3 regions of the Bacillus methanolicus genome follow, and region 1 is predicted to be linked to each of the others. Evidence: riboswitches for the same ligand, from Rfam matches in the RefSeq annotation. Region 1 holds a riboswitch; each other region holds the start of a gene.
The links. A riboswitch is a leader RNA that binds a small molecule or an ion and turns the genes downstream of it on or off. The one in region 1 is predicted to bind cobalamin.
Positions count from the first base shown of each region.

Region 2: linked by a shared signal. The riboswitch ahead of C0966_RS15445 (ABC transporter substrate-binding protein) and the one ahead of C0966_RS06930 (ribonucleoside-diphosphate reductase subunit alpha) in region 1 are both predicted to bind cobalamin.
Region 3: linked by a shared signal. The riboswitch ahead of metE (5-methyltetrahydropteroyltriglutamate--homocysteine S-methyltransferase) and the one ahead of C0966_RS06930 (ribonucleoside-diphosphate reductase subunit alpha) in region 1 are both predicted to bind cobalamin.

Region 1 covers NZ_PNFF01000001.1:1,397,191-1,402,142, reverse strand. The annotation lists gene C0966_RS06935 (ribonucleotide-diphosphate reductase subunit beta) at 1-297, opposite strand, end outside; gene C0966_RS06930 (ribonucleoside-diphosphate reductase subunit alpha) at 359-2,647, opposite strand; cobalamin riboswitch at 2,788-2,981, opposite strand; gene C0966_RS06925 (hypothetical protein) at 3,278-3,577, opposite strand; partial or broken gene C0966_RS06920 (winged helix-turn-helix domain-containing protein) at 3,791-4,212, opposite strand; gene C0966_RS06915 (P-II family nitrogen regulator) at 4,319-4,678, shown strand; gene C0966_RS06910 (ammonium transporter) at 4,684-4,952, shown strand, end outside.
Region 2 covers NZ_PNFF01000002.1:757,431-762,382, reverse strand. The annotation lists gene C0966_RS15455 (adenosylcobinamide amidohydrolase) at 1-563, opposite strand, end outside; gene C0966_RS15450 (FecCD family ABC transporter permease) at 565-1,623, opposite strand; gene C0966_RS15445 (ABC transporter substrate-binding protein) at 1,586-2,563, opposite strand; cobalamin riboswitch at 2,701-2,884, opposite strand; gene C0966_RS15440 (hypothetical protein) at 2,959-3,735, opposite strand; gene mgtE (magnesium transporter) at 4,126-4,952, shown strand, end outside.
Region 3 covers NZ_PNFF01000001.1:1,254,346-1,259,297, forward strand. The annotation lists gene C0966_RS06285 (acyl-CoA thioesterase) at 1-115, opposite strand, end outside; gene C0966_RS06290 (DUF1284 domain-containing protein) at 209-631, opposite strand; gene metE (5-methyltetrahydropteroyltriglutamate--homocysteine S-methyltransferase) at 823-3,150, opposite strand; cobalamin riboswitch at 3,304-3,502, opposite strand; gene C0966_RS06300 (alpha/beta hydrolase family protein) at 3,740-4,585, opposite strand; gene fbpA (Fur-regulated basic protein FbpA) at 4,678-4,845, opposite strand.

The DNA.
Region 1 (4,952 bases):
GAACATTGTAGGTGTTTGCAAGCTATCCAGAGAAGCCAATTGTGTGTTAATGCGCAAAAAAACATCCTGTTCAATTTTACTGAGGAGATCCCATTGTTTGATATCATCTTGCATGTTGATCTCCTGAGCTTTCCAAAAATTCGATAGTAAGGTTTGATATAAATTATACATTTGAGGATAAGCGATATCATTCCAGTTTAATAACCCGGAAGATTCCCCATTTATTATACTTGTCGATTTATTTGGATGCTGTGGATTAAGCAGCTTAATTCTTTTTAATGGTGAATGTATGTTCATCAAAGCACCCTCCTGAAAATCATTTTAGCACTTTAAAGAAACGGTGGCCTGTTCCCCCGTTTTAGCTTTGGCAGGCTTCGCACTCTTCTATTTCAGCTTGGGATGTGCTCCTTACGTAGTAAGTAGTTTTTAACCCTTGCTTCCATGCTTCGAGATGGAGGTTTAATAAATCTTTTGCTTTAATATCGTGCCGCACATATAAGTTAAAGCTGATCGCTTGGTCAATATGGCGCTGGCGTGCCGCATTTTGTCTAATGCTCCATCGTTGATCTAATTCATGTCTCGCGCGGCGATAATAATTGTAGGTGACATGATTCAAATCTGGGGCTGTTACTTTAAATTTAAAATTTTTCTTTTCTTCAGCGTATTCTACTGCGTATAAAGGATCGATTCCATCTGTTGAACCGCCGATTTTCGCTGTTGATGAGTTAGGTGCAATCGCCATCAGCCAGCCGTTCCGAATTCCATGTTTGGCTACAGCTTCTTTTAATTCGATCCAGCGGCTTGAAACATAGTTTCTTCGTTCAAAATAAAGACCAGTATGCCACTCCGAACCTATAAATTGGCTGTATGGTCCTTTTTCCTTTGCAAGTTCCATGGAAGTACAGATGGTGTAGTATGCAATCTCTTCATAAAGTTTATCTGCGTATCGAACAGCCTCTTCAGACTCCCAATGAATCCCCTCAAGAGCAAGAAGGTGATGCCAGCCAAATGTACCCAAACCGACTGCTCGGTATTTTTTATTTGTTTGTTGTGCCTGACCTACCGATATCGTATTTAAGTCAATGACATTATCCAGCATTCTGACTTGAATACGGATTAAACGCTCCAACACATTTGCTGGAACAGCTTTTGCCAGATTAATAGAGGACAGGTTACAAACAACGAAATCCCCTGGTTTCCGAACGATAACGATATTTCCATCCTTATCTTGATATTCTTTTATGATCGTTGTCGTCGACATATTTTGAGCAATCTCTGTACATAAATTACTGCAAAAGATGGAAGTGCGTCCTTCACTTAATAAATGCTTGTTCGGGTTTTGCCGGTTCACTTCATCACGGTAGAACATATAAGGCGTTCCTGTTTCCAACTGCGCGATCATAATACGGGCCATTATATCCATTGCGCGATAGGTTTTACGGGGCAGAAGCGGGTGATTGACAGCTTCTTCGTATTTCTCCGTAAAATATTTTTTATCTATTTCATCATAAAAATCTTCAAGTCCGAGGGGATTACCATGTTCATCTTTCCATCCCATGATTTGTTTGACTTGATGAGGACAGAATGTATGCCATAGCCCGATGCTTCTTCCGTTTTCATCTATTTCCTGCAATTTTTCCATAAACAAATCTGGTATTGTCACACCTGTGAAAATATCATGTGCTTTTCGGCGTTCATCTCCATTATTCGTTTTTAAATCAAGAAATCCGTTCATGATGTCTTTATGGAATATGTCAAGATAAACAGCCACGGCCCCTTGCCGCTGCCCCAATTGGTCGACACTAACGGCAGTATCATTAATTAATCGAATCCATGGCACAACCCCGGAAGAATTCCCTTTAAATTTTTTGATATCGGAACCAAGTGCCCGTACCTTTCCGAAATAGATTCCAATGCCGCCCCCGTCTTTACTTAATCTTGCGATATCCCAATTATTCAAATAAATGCCATCGAGAGAATCATCGACCGTATCAATAAAGCATGATGAAAGTTGGCCGTAACTTTTACCGGCATTTGATAGTGTAGGGGTAGCTACTGTCATATAAAGATTACTTAATGCCCAATACGCTTCCTTAACAAGGTCTAATCGGATAGACTGGTTTTCGAGTTTCATAATGGTCATGGCAATAATCATGAAACGCTCCTGTGGAAGCTCATAAATATTCCGATCGTGATCTTTTGCAAGATATCGGTCAGCAAGCAAAAAAAGTCCTATATAATTAAATAAATGATCGCGATCAGGATCTATCTCTTTTCCCAACTCATCGATTTCATCTTTCGTATAAAAGGACAGAAGATCACTAGAATAAATCCCTTTTTCGGTTAATACTTTGATGAGCTGATAAAAATCACCATACTTTGAAGAGCGGTCATAGCATCGATTGGTTGCTGCCTTTTCATATAATTCATTAAGGTATAAACGGGCCGCGACAAACGTCCAATTAGGCTGATCCATCGCTATGTGATTTAAAGCATAAAATAAAGCTTGTTGGTTTGCTTCAGACTCAGTTGCGTTCAGTTCTTTTATTCGTTTCGTGATTTCAGTAGCATCGATATCATATTTGTTTGCAGCCTGGTTGACAGCTTCCAACACGTAATGAAGATCTGAATAGGTTTCAGTACTCAAAATTTTCCCTCCTAAATAAAAAATCCGCTCAAGGTTTTTGAGCGGATGAAACGATAACATCAAAAGGTATGTAGGAAAGAAAAGACCAGTCCTATGCCTTCTGTTGCCACCGTTTCATCTTCTCAATCCCCGAAGAAGTTGAAACATCTTAAAATAAGACAGGTCTCCTGACTTATGCTTCCTCCTACTTTGAGCCCTTCCCATATAAGCACCTACAAAGCTTACTTATACAGTGGTCTGCTCATTTCGTCAGCAATTACAGTTGCGGGGGCAGCTCTGGATTCTCACCAGATTCCCTATTAAGCCTAATGGCATCTTATTTTAAGGCAACACAATATATAGTTGTTGTCGTTTTTGATTATTCAATATATAGACGTTAAGTTCAATACTAAAGTAACAGCTTTATTTTTTCAAGTATTATTTGACAAATTTAAATGAGGGTTTTATTTTATGTAAAATTTAATGACTCGCAGACGTAAATCCCTTCTGAAATCAGTTTTCTACTCTGCTTATTTTGCTGACGCACTCGTAATACAATAGCAATTAGTTTTTATTTTACAAGCCTTAAAAAACTATTATGACGATCGTTAACAAAACGAACATACATGATCGTATGTTCGTTAAATCAATCTAAAAATGCTCGTTTATTTCCCATGATTCAACTGTTAGATAAGCGGTTTGAGGATCAAATCCTTTGCCAAGTAAATACGCCATTGCTGCCACTTCTTGAAGTGCATGTTTATAAGAAGTTTGTGCTCCTTCCTTTAAACCATAGTTTACAAAAGGGCTAATTGCTGCTAAAGTAGCATTCTTGAACTGAGGGTATAGCACTTGTTTAGTCACTTGATGGGCCATCATCTCTGAATAAGGGTACTGTGGGAACTGATTATAAGGATTAACTGGATAATAATGTTGTTGATAATGATTCATTAAATTAGACTTCCTTCCTCTTTTCATTCTGTTCCATTTTATGTTTAATAACGAATTAGGTGATTTGTCCAACCACTATTATCCATAAAAATTTATAATCAAGGTAGCCACTACATATTTATATTGCACTTGTTGTGGCATCAAAATAGTTACAAATTATGAAGCCAACGCGCAGAACCGTGAGTTGATATTACGAAAAATGTAGTGGGCATACTACTTATTATCATCAACTCTCCACTTATAGCCAATTCCCCAAACAGTCAATAGTTGATCATCGATCGGGAAGCCAGCCTTGCGCAATTTTTCTCAAATATTTCGGATATGTGAGTCAATGGTTCTGTCCTCTGTTTCAGCAAGCTGGCCCCATACGTTAGAAAGTAAATGCTCCCGTGTAAACACTTTGTTGGGATTTCGTAAAAACAAACCTATTAAAGCAAATTCCTTTGGTGTGACTGTGATATGATTTTCTTTATATTTTAATTCAAAAGAGTCGTGATCCCATATTAAGCCTTTAAAAGTGACTTTCTCTTGATTTTGATTTTCGCACCTTCTCATCACTGCTTCGATAGTTCCTCCTCATTGAATGGTTTTGTCACATAATCATCTGCACCAATTCTTAATCCTTTCACTATGTCATTTATTCATAATATTTCCAATTTAATGTGCTATTGACATATTGTATATATTGTCATATTGCTTATCATAAGATGTTATAAAACCTCACATGAATAGGTGGTTTAAATGAAAAAACTTGAAGCGATTATTAGACCGGAAAGACTCACTGAGACGATTAAAGGCTTGAAGAAGATAGGAATTACAGGTTTTACCGTGTCCCAGGTAGTTGGGAGAGGGAAACAGAAAGATACTCAAGGTGTCTATCGCGGAAAAAATTATCAAGTGACTCTCCATCCAAAAGTTAAATTGGAGATTATTCTTTCTGATTATATGGTGGAGCCTACGATTAAAAAGATATATGAATCAGCTCAAACCGGAGAAGATGGTGACGGTAAAATTTACGTTTATCCAATTTTGGAAGCTTATAACATTCGAACAGGTAAAGCAGACTTTGATATTGATGATTTACTTAATCAGGAGGGGTGACTTTCATGGAGCTGATGTATTTAAATACGGTTTGGATTGTGTTAGCAGCGGCAATGGTGCTGTTTATGGAAGGTGGTTTTAGTTTACTGGAAGCCGGTTTGGTTCGTACGAAAAACGCTGTCAATGTAACAATGAAAATAATTGTCGATTTAACGGTAGGTGCTTTAGCTTTTTGGATGGTTGGCTTTGGAGTAATGTATGGGAAAGATGCGTTCGGAATCATTGGAACGACCTTATTTGGCAGCCCTGAAAAGATTGCTCTTTCTATTGAATT
Region 2 (4,952 bases), on a different contig from region 1:
CGTTCCTTCGTCCAACTCTTTAATAGATCTAGCAATTCTTTTTGATAAGACAAATCAAGGTGGTTAGTCGGTTCATCAAGAAGAAGAATTTCCGGCTCTTGGGCAAGCGCCTGAGCGAGAAATACCCTTTGCCGTTCCCCTCCGGACAGCTGATTGATTGGTTGATCATGAAAACGTCTTATTCCTGTCTGCTCCATTACGGTCCTGACAATGGCTTCATCTTCGTTTGTCCAAGTTTGAAACCAGTCTTTTTGATGTGCATATCTTCCAAGCGATACCGTTTCTTTTACCGTATAGGAAAAAGTGTCTCCGATCGCTTGAGGCAAAACGGCTATTACTTTCGCAAGCTCTTTAGAAGAAAACGCTGATAACGGACGATCTTTAATCGTTATATCTCCCTTTTTATAAGGTAAAATACCACTGATCATTTTTAATAAAGTCGTTTTCCCGCTGCCATTTGGGCCGAGAATGCCAAATAATTCCCCTTTCCCAACTGAAAAAGAAATGTCATTTATAATATTTTGGCTATCATAACCACCAGAAAGATTGCTGACAACTAGCATATTATCCATTTCTTACCCTTCTTCTTATTAAAATAACAGCAAACATCGGAGCTCCTATTAAAGCTGTAATCACGCCGATTGGAAGTTCTGATGGCGCAATAATCGTCCGTGAAACAAGGTCGGCAAGAATTAATAAACCCCCGCCTATCATCATCGATAGCGGCAATAAGTGGCGATGATCAGCCCCCCACAACAGTCTGACAAAGTGGGGAACAACAAGTCCGACAAACCCAATCGTCCCCGAAACAGCTACAGCCGCACCGGTAAGAACGGATCCTGAAATTAAAATAAGCAGTTTTCTCTGAAGTACATTAACACCTAAATGCTGCGCCCGTTCTTCACCGAAGGACAGCGCATTTAATTCATTCGTATTCATAATCAGCAAGCAAGAGCCAAGAATAAAAAAAGGAAAAATAATCTTAATATATTCCCAGCCTCGCATAGAAACACTTCCCAAGAGCCAGCCGATAATTTGCCGAAGCTCTTCCCCTGTGAGCGCAATCATTAAGGAAATAAGTGCACCGAGAAATGAGCTGAAAATAATTCCTGTTAAAATAATCGTTTCAACTTTCATGGTTCGTTCAATCTTTTGTGCGAAAAAAAGCACAAAAAAGACGGTGATAATAGACGCTGTTATACTTAACACCGGCAGCGTATACAAGCCGGCAATTGGAAGCGTGATTTGAAAAAACAGCGCGATCACCGCTCCAACAGATGCACCCGAAGATACCCCAAGAGTATAAGGATCAGCAAGCGGATTGCGCAAAAGGCCTTGAAAGGCAGCTCCTGCAATCGCAAGAGATGCCCCTACAAGACCAGCGAGGAGAACCCGCGGCAGACGGATATTCATCACAATATTTGAAAACATCGGATCAATTGGATCGATTGGCGGTAAACGGAAAATTTCAGCACCAATAATTTGAATAATCGTAAAGGCCGGAACTGAAACGGTCCCGAGTGCAATTCCGATCAGCATTGCCGAAAGGAAAAATAAGATTGCAAGAACATACGCAATCGTTTTGTTACTTAGCAAAAATTTCCGGATAAACAGCTTTCGCAAGTTCCTCTACTCCTTCGGCAAGACGCGGACCCGGACGGGAAACCAAATCTGAATGGACATCAAATACTTGTTTATTTTTTACGGCATTTATATTTTCCCAGCCCTTGCGGCTTGTGACGTTTCCGACAGGGTCTTTTTCATAAAAACCATATGTTGTCACAATCACATCCGGATTTTTTTCAATCACGGCTTCCTGATCAATTTTTGCCCATCCTTCTAATTCCCCGAAAGCATTTTTTGCATTGATGATTGTGAGCATTTCATCCATAAACGTGTTTTTTCCCGGTGTATAAATTTCGGGAGCAGGCGATATTTCAACAAATACTGTCTTTTGTTTGCTCTCTTCAATTTTAGAAGCTTTTTCTTTTATTTTTGAAATCCGTTCTTTCATATTTTGGATGATTTTTTCTGCTTCATCCATTTCACCTGTCGCAGTGCCGATCATTTCAATGGAGTCGTATACTTGTTCAAAATTTTGCGCATCATTAACAACGAGAACAGTTATTCCGGCATCTTTCAACTGCTGCAAGCCTTCCTTGGAACTTTGAGCAATTGATGGGCTGGCAAGAACAAGGTTTGGATTTAATGAAATAATTTTCTCAACGTTTATTTCCATGCCGCCAATTTTTTCTTTTTTTGTCGCCTCTTCGGGATAATTATCATGATCAGATACTCCAACCACTTCTTCTCCCAAACCTAAAGCAAACGCAATTTCGGTATTACTCGGAATAAGCGACACAATTCTTTCCGGTTTTGATTGAATGACAACCTCTTCGCCAGTTGCGTCTTTGATTGTCACCGGAAATTCAGTTTCTGATTTTTGCTCTTGCTTCGGTTCATTTGAAGATGTATTATTATCAGGTTTTTCTTCCCCGCCGCAACCGGCAAGGATGCCTGCTGCAAAAAGCATCGCCAATAATAATGAATATAATTTTTTCATTGTGTTTCTCCCCCTTTTTAATACAAATAAAAAAGCATCTCTAATAACAGGTATAGAGATGCAGTATTGGCCAATTATTCAGAAATGCAAAAAAGACATAATAAGGCCTTCCCACACCTCCCTATCCTCGTAGGTATTTGGTGCTAAAGAAACAGGCAGGTCTCCTGGCTTATGGTCATCACTTGCTGCACCTTCCCATACAATCTCTGTACAGTGGCTGATCGCAGCTCGCTCCCATTTACAGTGGCGGGACCGCGTTGGATTTTCACCAACTTCCCTTTTAAGTCTTAAAAATAAGACACCTGTTCCTTGTATGTATGAAATTTTCCGTCAAATCGTATTATACACTATTTGTCATAAGAAACAGTAAAATTTTTTGATAAAGGCTAAAGGTCTTATGTCGCAAAAAGCTGCCATTCTCTTGTTTTTTTATCAAAGACAAGCTTTGCATCACTTTTTTGCAATTTTACTTTTTCAAATTCTTCATACATATCATCCATATTGTCAAAATCTCCAATTGCCCATATAGGAATTTCCAGGCGGTTTCGGTTTTTTGCAAGATTTTTCAACGACAAAACAGCACCTTCCTTCATAAACCCTGACAACGACATCAGAAGTTCTTTCGTAACAGGAGGGTACGAGCGTTTTTTCTTGATTCCCAAAAGGGTCTTATCAATTTTCAATTGATTCAATTTCATGGCAATGACTTCACCAAGCATTCGGTAAAAATGGTTTAAATGGCGGTAATAAGTTTTATTAAACCATCCGTCATCATGAGCCAAGTACACAAATTGATTGCCGAGATGGTTATAAAACGGCGGCTTTAGATGCTGCTTTAGATGGCCAAGGTATAAGAGTTCAGCAATCTCCCTTCCTGACAGCTCGTCAAGGCTTTCCACTTCTGCAAAGTCGATCCAGCAAAAATCTCCGTATCCGTAGACATCGTCTTTTACCAATCTATTCAGCCTCTCCTTGGGAACATATTCTAAAAGCGTATGCATGTTAAAATCACCGTCATCAAAACGATGTTTCAACAATAATAAATTGTTCATTAAATCTGAAAGTGACCGGGCAAACTCAAAAAATTCGATTCCGTACGTAATAACATAACGGTCACTTTCATTTAAATGAACATAGATAAGATCGCGAAACTCTTGATTGTGCTTTTTCACTGGCGAAACCTCCGAGCGTAATGAATAAATATATTTTCCGATAAAATTCTGTTTTTAAATATAAAAAAAGCGGACTGCTGCCAGAAAAAAACGAATCCACCGGAAACACTGTTTATATAAACGATCAATCATCGTATCTAATATTTTAACAAAAATTGAAAAAAATATCTTATCTCATTCATGCAGTTTTCAAAAAACTTATTGTATTCAATGCCAATTATTTTCAAAAAGCGTGTACGGATATGAGCCATTCCTTTTCGAGCTCATAAACTGTAGATAAAGCAATCCATTATTTACTTTATATTATTCTTATACTATCGTTTCCATTAAAAGATAAATTCCTTATAATAACTAGGAAGCAGAAAAACCGGCGGAAGGAGCGTGAAAAGCATGATTAAAAACATGACAGAGGATCAAATTACTCTTCAAATCATCAAATCATTGAAAGAAAACAAGAAGAAAGTATTCGAAGCTATAATGGACGAACTCCAGCCATACGATATTGCTCAGTTATATGAAAATCTGCCGGAGAAGCATAGAACACGTTTTCTTCTTTATTTAAACATCGACCAGCTTGCTGATTTAATAGAAGAATTAAACAGAGAAAAACAAATCGAGGTTTTAAATAAACTTGGAATCGAGAAAACCGGAAAGGTTCTCGATTTAATGGACAATGATGATCTTGCTTCTCTTTTAGATGACCTGTCGCCAGAAAAAATTTCAGGCTTGCTGGCCGGAATGAAACAGGAAGAATCAAAGATTGTCCAGGACATTATGAAATACCCTCCTGAAACAGCTGGACGCTTAATGACAAACCGGTTTGTTTGGATCAGGAATAATTATACAGTAAGAGAAGCCGTAGAAAAACTTAAAGAATTTGCCGAATTTGCGGAAACCATTAACTACTTGTACGTAGTCGACCAGGAACGGAAACTTGTCGGTGTCGTATCTTACCGGGACTTGCTTCTCGCTGAACCTGATGAAATTATCCTCAACATTATGTACGAGCGCGTCATTTCAGTTAATGTTACGACTGACCAGGAAGAAGTTGCAAGGCTCATCGAGCGGTATGATTTTTTGGCCCTGCCTGTTGTAAACGAAGAAAACATATTAATCGGAATTGTTACTGTCGATGATATTATTGACGTTTTTATTAAAGAAGCGAATGAGGATATAGAAAAGCTGTCCGCAACAGGGAAATCAATTGATTTTGAGAC
Region 3 (4,952 bases), 140 kb from region 1:
CTATGTAAGCCATCAACTTCCCCCCGAACATTGTCCCATAAGTATTTGTATCCGGAGGTAAGACAATGCTTGTTTTAACTACAAATGATTCTCTACAACACTTTGAATTTTCCATGATGTAAAATCTCCTTCTGTCTTGTATATTACTTCTATAGTTTATACCATATCGGGAAAAAACAAGCGAAGAAAGCTTTCGTGATTAACATTATCATTTACTTTTTTCTTTTAGATCTCTTATGCCTTCTTTGCACACTCCGTATGGAAGCCACGAACATCCTTTACATAAATAATCCAAGTCTTCAGGTTGTACTTTTGAGGCTGTTAAAGAAACTAACATTGATTTTGAATAGCTTTTTTCCTTCTCTATGCCTAAATGACGGATGACCTTTTCATCCATAGAAAGAACGTGTTCATTTGAATTTTCATCAGCTTCACACTTTATCATCCCTCGATGGGGACATGCCATACAGGCATCATCAAGTGCCGCAACTACTATTATTGAAAAATCTTTCTCTTCATTTCTTATATCTTTAACAATATCAGCCATTCTCTCGACAAATTCAGGGCTGTAGCCCATTCCGCGGAATCCGTGCACACACAAAAGATGATGCCCTCTCAATGTTTTGTCCATTCTTAGACCTCTTCTCTCTATTAATATATATGTACTATTTATATTCTATTGTAATTGAATGAAATTAAAAAAAGAACAAGCATGTTCGGACATTACCAAAAAACCAAAAACCCGATTTTCTACCACGTTGAGGGCAAATGATCGGGTTTTTGTAGTTAAATTTGATCGACGTCAGGTAAGGCTATGCAGGTTTACTTTTTCATTTTAATTTGTTTAATTCCGCTTTTAGGTGCAGGTATTAACTGTTCGCGGGCGATCGCAGCTGCGGCAACCATATTTTTCAGAGAAGCGATTGTTTCTTCAATGCCACGTGTTTTTAATCCACAATCCGGGTTAATCCAAAACAGAGTCGGTTCAAGCACTTTCAAACCACGTTCGATCATGCTTGTGATTTCCTCAATAGATGGAATTCGAGGACTGTGAATATCATATACACCAAGTCCGATTCCTTTATTATACGAATGATTTGTAAATGAAGAAACCAATTCTCCATGACTGCGCGATGTTTCAATCGAAATCACATCTGCATCCAAATCGCTAATCGAGTCCATAAATTCCTGGAACTCACAGTAACACATATGAGTATGAATTTGTGTCGTCTCTTTCACCGAAGAAGTCGTTAAGCGAAATGCCTTAACAGCCCAATCTAAATAGTCATTCCAAGCTGCTTTTTTAAGGGGCAATCCTTCACCGAGTGCCGGTTCGTCTACTTGAATCATTTTTATTCCTGCAGCCTCTAACGCTTCCACCTCTTTTCGTAATGCAAGAGCAATTTGATAGGCTACTTGCTGCCTTGATAAATCGTCGCGAACGAATGACCAGTTTAAAATGGTCACCGGGCCCGTAATCATTCCTTTCACAGGCTTATTTGTTAGTGATTGGGCATATACACTTTCCTTTACAGTCATGGGCTCAAGAAAATCTACATCACCATAAATAATTGGAGGTCTAACACATCGTGAGCCGTATGATTGAACCCATCCATTCTGTGTAAAAGCAAATCCCCCTAACTTTTCACCAAAAAACTCCACCATATCTGTCCGTTCAAATTCTCCATGGACAAAGACATCGAGACCAATCTCTTCTTGTATATGAATCCATTTTTTAATTTGCTCTTTGATAAACACATCATAGCGTTCTGTCGTCCACTCGCCTTTTTTCCACTTCAGTCTAGCTTGTCTCACTTCTGAAGTTTGCGGAAAGCTTCCTATTGTTGTAGTTGGCAATAAAGGCAATTCGAGCAATGATTGTTGTTTCTCGTATCGCTCTTTAAAAGGTGCATTTCGATGAAAATGATGTGCTTGGATTTGATTAACAGACCGATGGACTTCAGAACGATTTCTTGCTTTGGACTTATCTAAACGATTGAGAATTGTCTCATTGTTGGCAAACGTCTCTTTAACGTCGCTTTCACCATAATGAAAACCTTTGACTAAGGATATAATTTCATCTAACTTTTCATCTGCAAATGCTAAAGCATTTTTCAATTCTGGTTCCAGCTTCGTTTCATATTTTGTCGTAACAGGAACATGCAGTAAGCTGCAGGATGATTGAAGCCATAAACGATCTTGTGGAACAAAATTCGTGATGGTTTTTATTAGATCCAATTTTTCATATAAATTAGAACGCCATACATTCCGTCCATCAACAAGTCCAACACCAAGTATTTTATCATGAGGAAATCCGACCGTTTTAAGATGTTGCAGATTCTCCTCTAAGCCATGAACAAAATCTAATCCAATTCCTTGTACAGGAAGCTTCATCAACTCTGAGTACCATTCGACAGAATCAAAATAAGTTTGCAGCATGATACGAAGTTTTGGTGCTGCTTCGTGAAGTTGTTTATAAATGTAAGCGACTGTTTCCATCTCTTCTTTAGTGATTGAAGCAACTAGGATCGGTTCATCCAATTGGACCCATTCGACTCCTTCTTTCTCTAATTCTTGTAAAATTTGCACGTACAGTGGAACCAGCTGCAAAATAAAAGCAGGTAATTGCGTACGTGCATATCCTTTAGAAAGTTTAATAAACGTATAAGGTCCAACAAGAACAGGTTTTCCTTCAATTCCCAACATTTCTTTTGCCTCGCGATAAGCGTTAAGTGGTTTATTTTCTGTTAAGGTTAGTTTCGCTCCTTCATACTCCGGAACAATGTAGTGATAATTCGTGTTGAACCATTTTGTCATTTCACATGCTACCGCTGTTTGATTCCCTCTCGCCATTGAAAAATAAGTATGAAGTGGAACGACTCCACCTTTATAGTTGAAACGTTCGGGTATCATCCCAAACATAACAGCCGTATCCAACATATGATCATAAAATGAAAAATCGCCAACTGGAATGAGATCGATCCCTTTCTCTTTTTGTTTTTGTAAATGGGAAAGACGGATCTGCTCCATTTGATCAAGAAAGTCGGTTTCTCCTATTTTGCCTGCCCAAAAAGCTTCTAAAGCCTTTTTCCATTCACGCCTTTCACCTATGCGTGGATAACCTAAATGACTGCTTTTGATTCCACTCATCTCCATACCTCCAATATTGATATAAAAACACAAAAATAAAAAGGCATCTCTAACGACCAAATAGATAGTTAGAAATGCCTAAATAAGCAGGAGTAGACGATCAATTCTACTCTTGATCAAAATTTTGACACCTCCCTATCTCCCGTAGGTCCAGCAGTGTTGTTGAACCAGGCAGGTCTCCTGACTTAAGTCTCATCATCAGCAACATACCTTCCCAATCCTTATGGACCAGTGGCAATTCGTTGTGCTGACTCCTCTCTTACAGTGGCGGGACCGTGTCGGATTTTCACCGATCTTCCCTTTTAATCCTTGAATGCTTTTGATTCAAGGAACCTGATTCCTTCTTTATGGAGTTGTTATTTATGTAAAAGCCATTACTCCGGAAAGAGAAAAGCTTTTCATACGATACCTTTAGAAACAGTTTACTAGGAAATTTTCTAATCTATCAGAAATTCCTCAAATGACCAAAAAAGCTGCGTCCATCCTGTCCGCTAATAAAGAATAGTGGTCGTAATATTCTGAGAAAAAACCATTGTGCTAAGATTACCACTTCCGATTAGGTTCGTCAAATTCTATTTTCAAAGAATTTCTAAATGATTGATTCTTTAACAGATTTTGTTCTTGTATTTTGATAGGTTTTGACGGTAACGTTTTTTGTGATCCATTCAAGTGTTTTCGATATAAGGTCTTGAAAATGTTCCCCGCAAGAAAACGTATGATTGGCTCCGATAACTTCATTTCTTGTGCAAGTTCCCGTTTCTCTTCTAAGAAAAACTTGTTCAAAATCAGCGCTGTATTTTGCAGGAATTTCTTCATCATTTGTACCATGAATAAGCAAGACATCTTTTGAAAAATTTCGTGCAGCGATGAGAGGATGATATTTCTCGAGCGATTGAAAAAATTTCGCTGTAAACGAGTATCCTAAATGGTCTATTGCTGAAACTTTTTTCAAGTTCATCACTTTCTCTCTGCCTACGATCTTTCGAATGTCCTCGTATGGATGGGCTACAGCTGACCAAAGAATAAGTTTGTTTACACGTCCATCTTCAACTGCAGTCAGGAGAGCAGTTGCACCACCGAGACTGTGACCTAAAAGCACAACTTGGTTGTAGTCAATATTTTTTAACTTAATTCCAAAATCGATAACAGCTTTTGTTTGTTCAATTAATTCATCCAACCCACTGTTTCCATAAACGCCCGGACTCTCCCCGCATCCTTCATAATCGAATCTTACAACAACAAATCCGTCCAATGTTAATGCATGCGCCGTTTTTACAAATAGCCGGTCTACCCCAATGCGGCTGCTTGTAAATCCGTGGCAAATAATAACCAATGGATAAGCGCATTCCCCATTCGTTTTTTCATACATAGCCGGAAAATCAATCGTAGCTGCCAGAAATTGTTGTTTCCATGGAATCTTTACATATGTTCCCATATGCTGTTTCTCCTTTTCTTTGGTTTATAAATTTGTGCGTCCAGTTTCACAGTAAGCAAAACCGGAAACACGTAACTAAAATCAAAGAATTATTAATCTCTCGGTTTGTTTTTCGTTAACTTTTCGTACTCTTCCTCAAGTTCACGCAGTGAAAGTTCAAATAGTTGAAAATTCCCTTTTTTATAAACACCTGAAAGGATAAGAAAATCAATTATTTTCTCCTTTTTCTCTTCGAGATGTTTTAAACGGTCTAGATTCATAGCGTTCTCCTTTCTTTTTTTCAATTAAACCTATCATATTTATCGGATTTATAAAACTTAAAAACCCCTTCTTATCGTTTTCTTCCAACGACAAGAAGGGGTTGAAT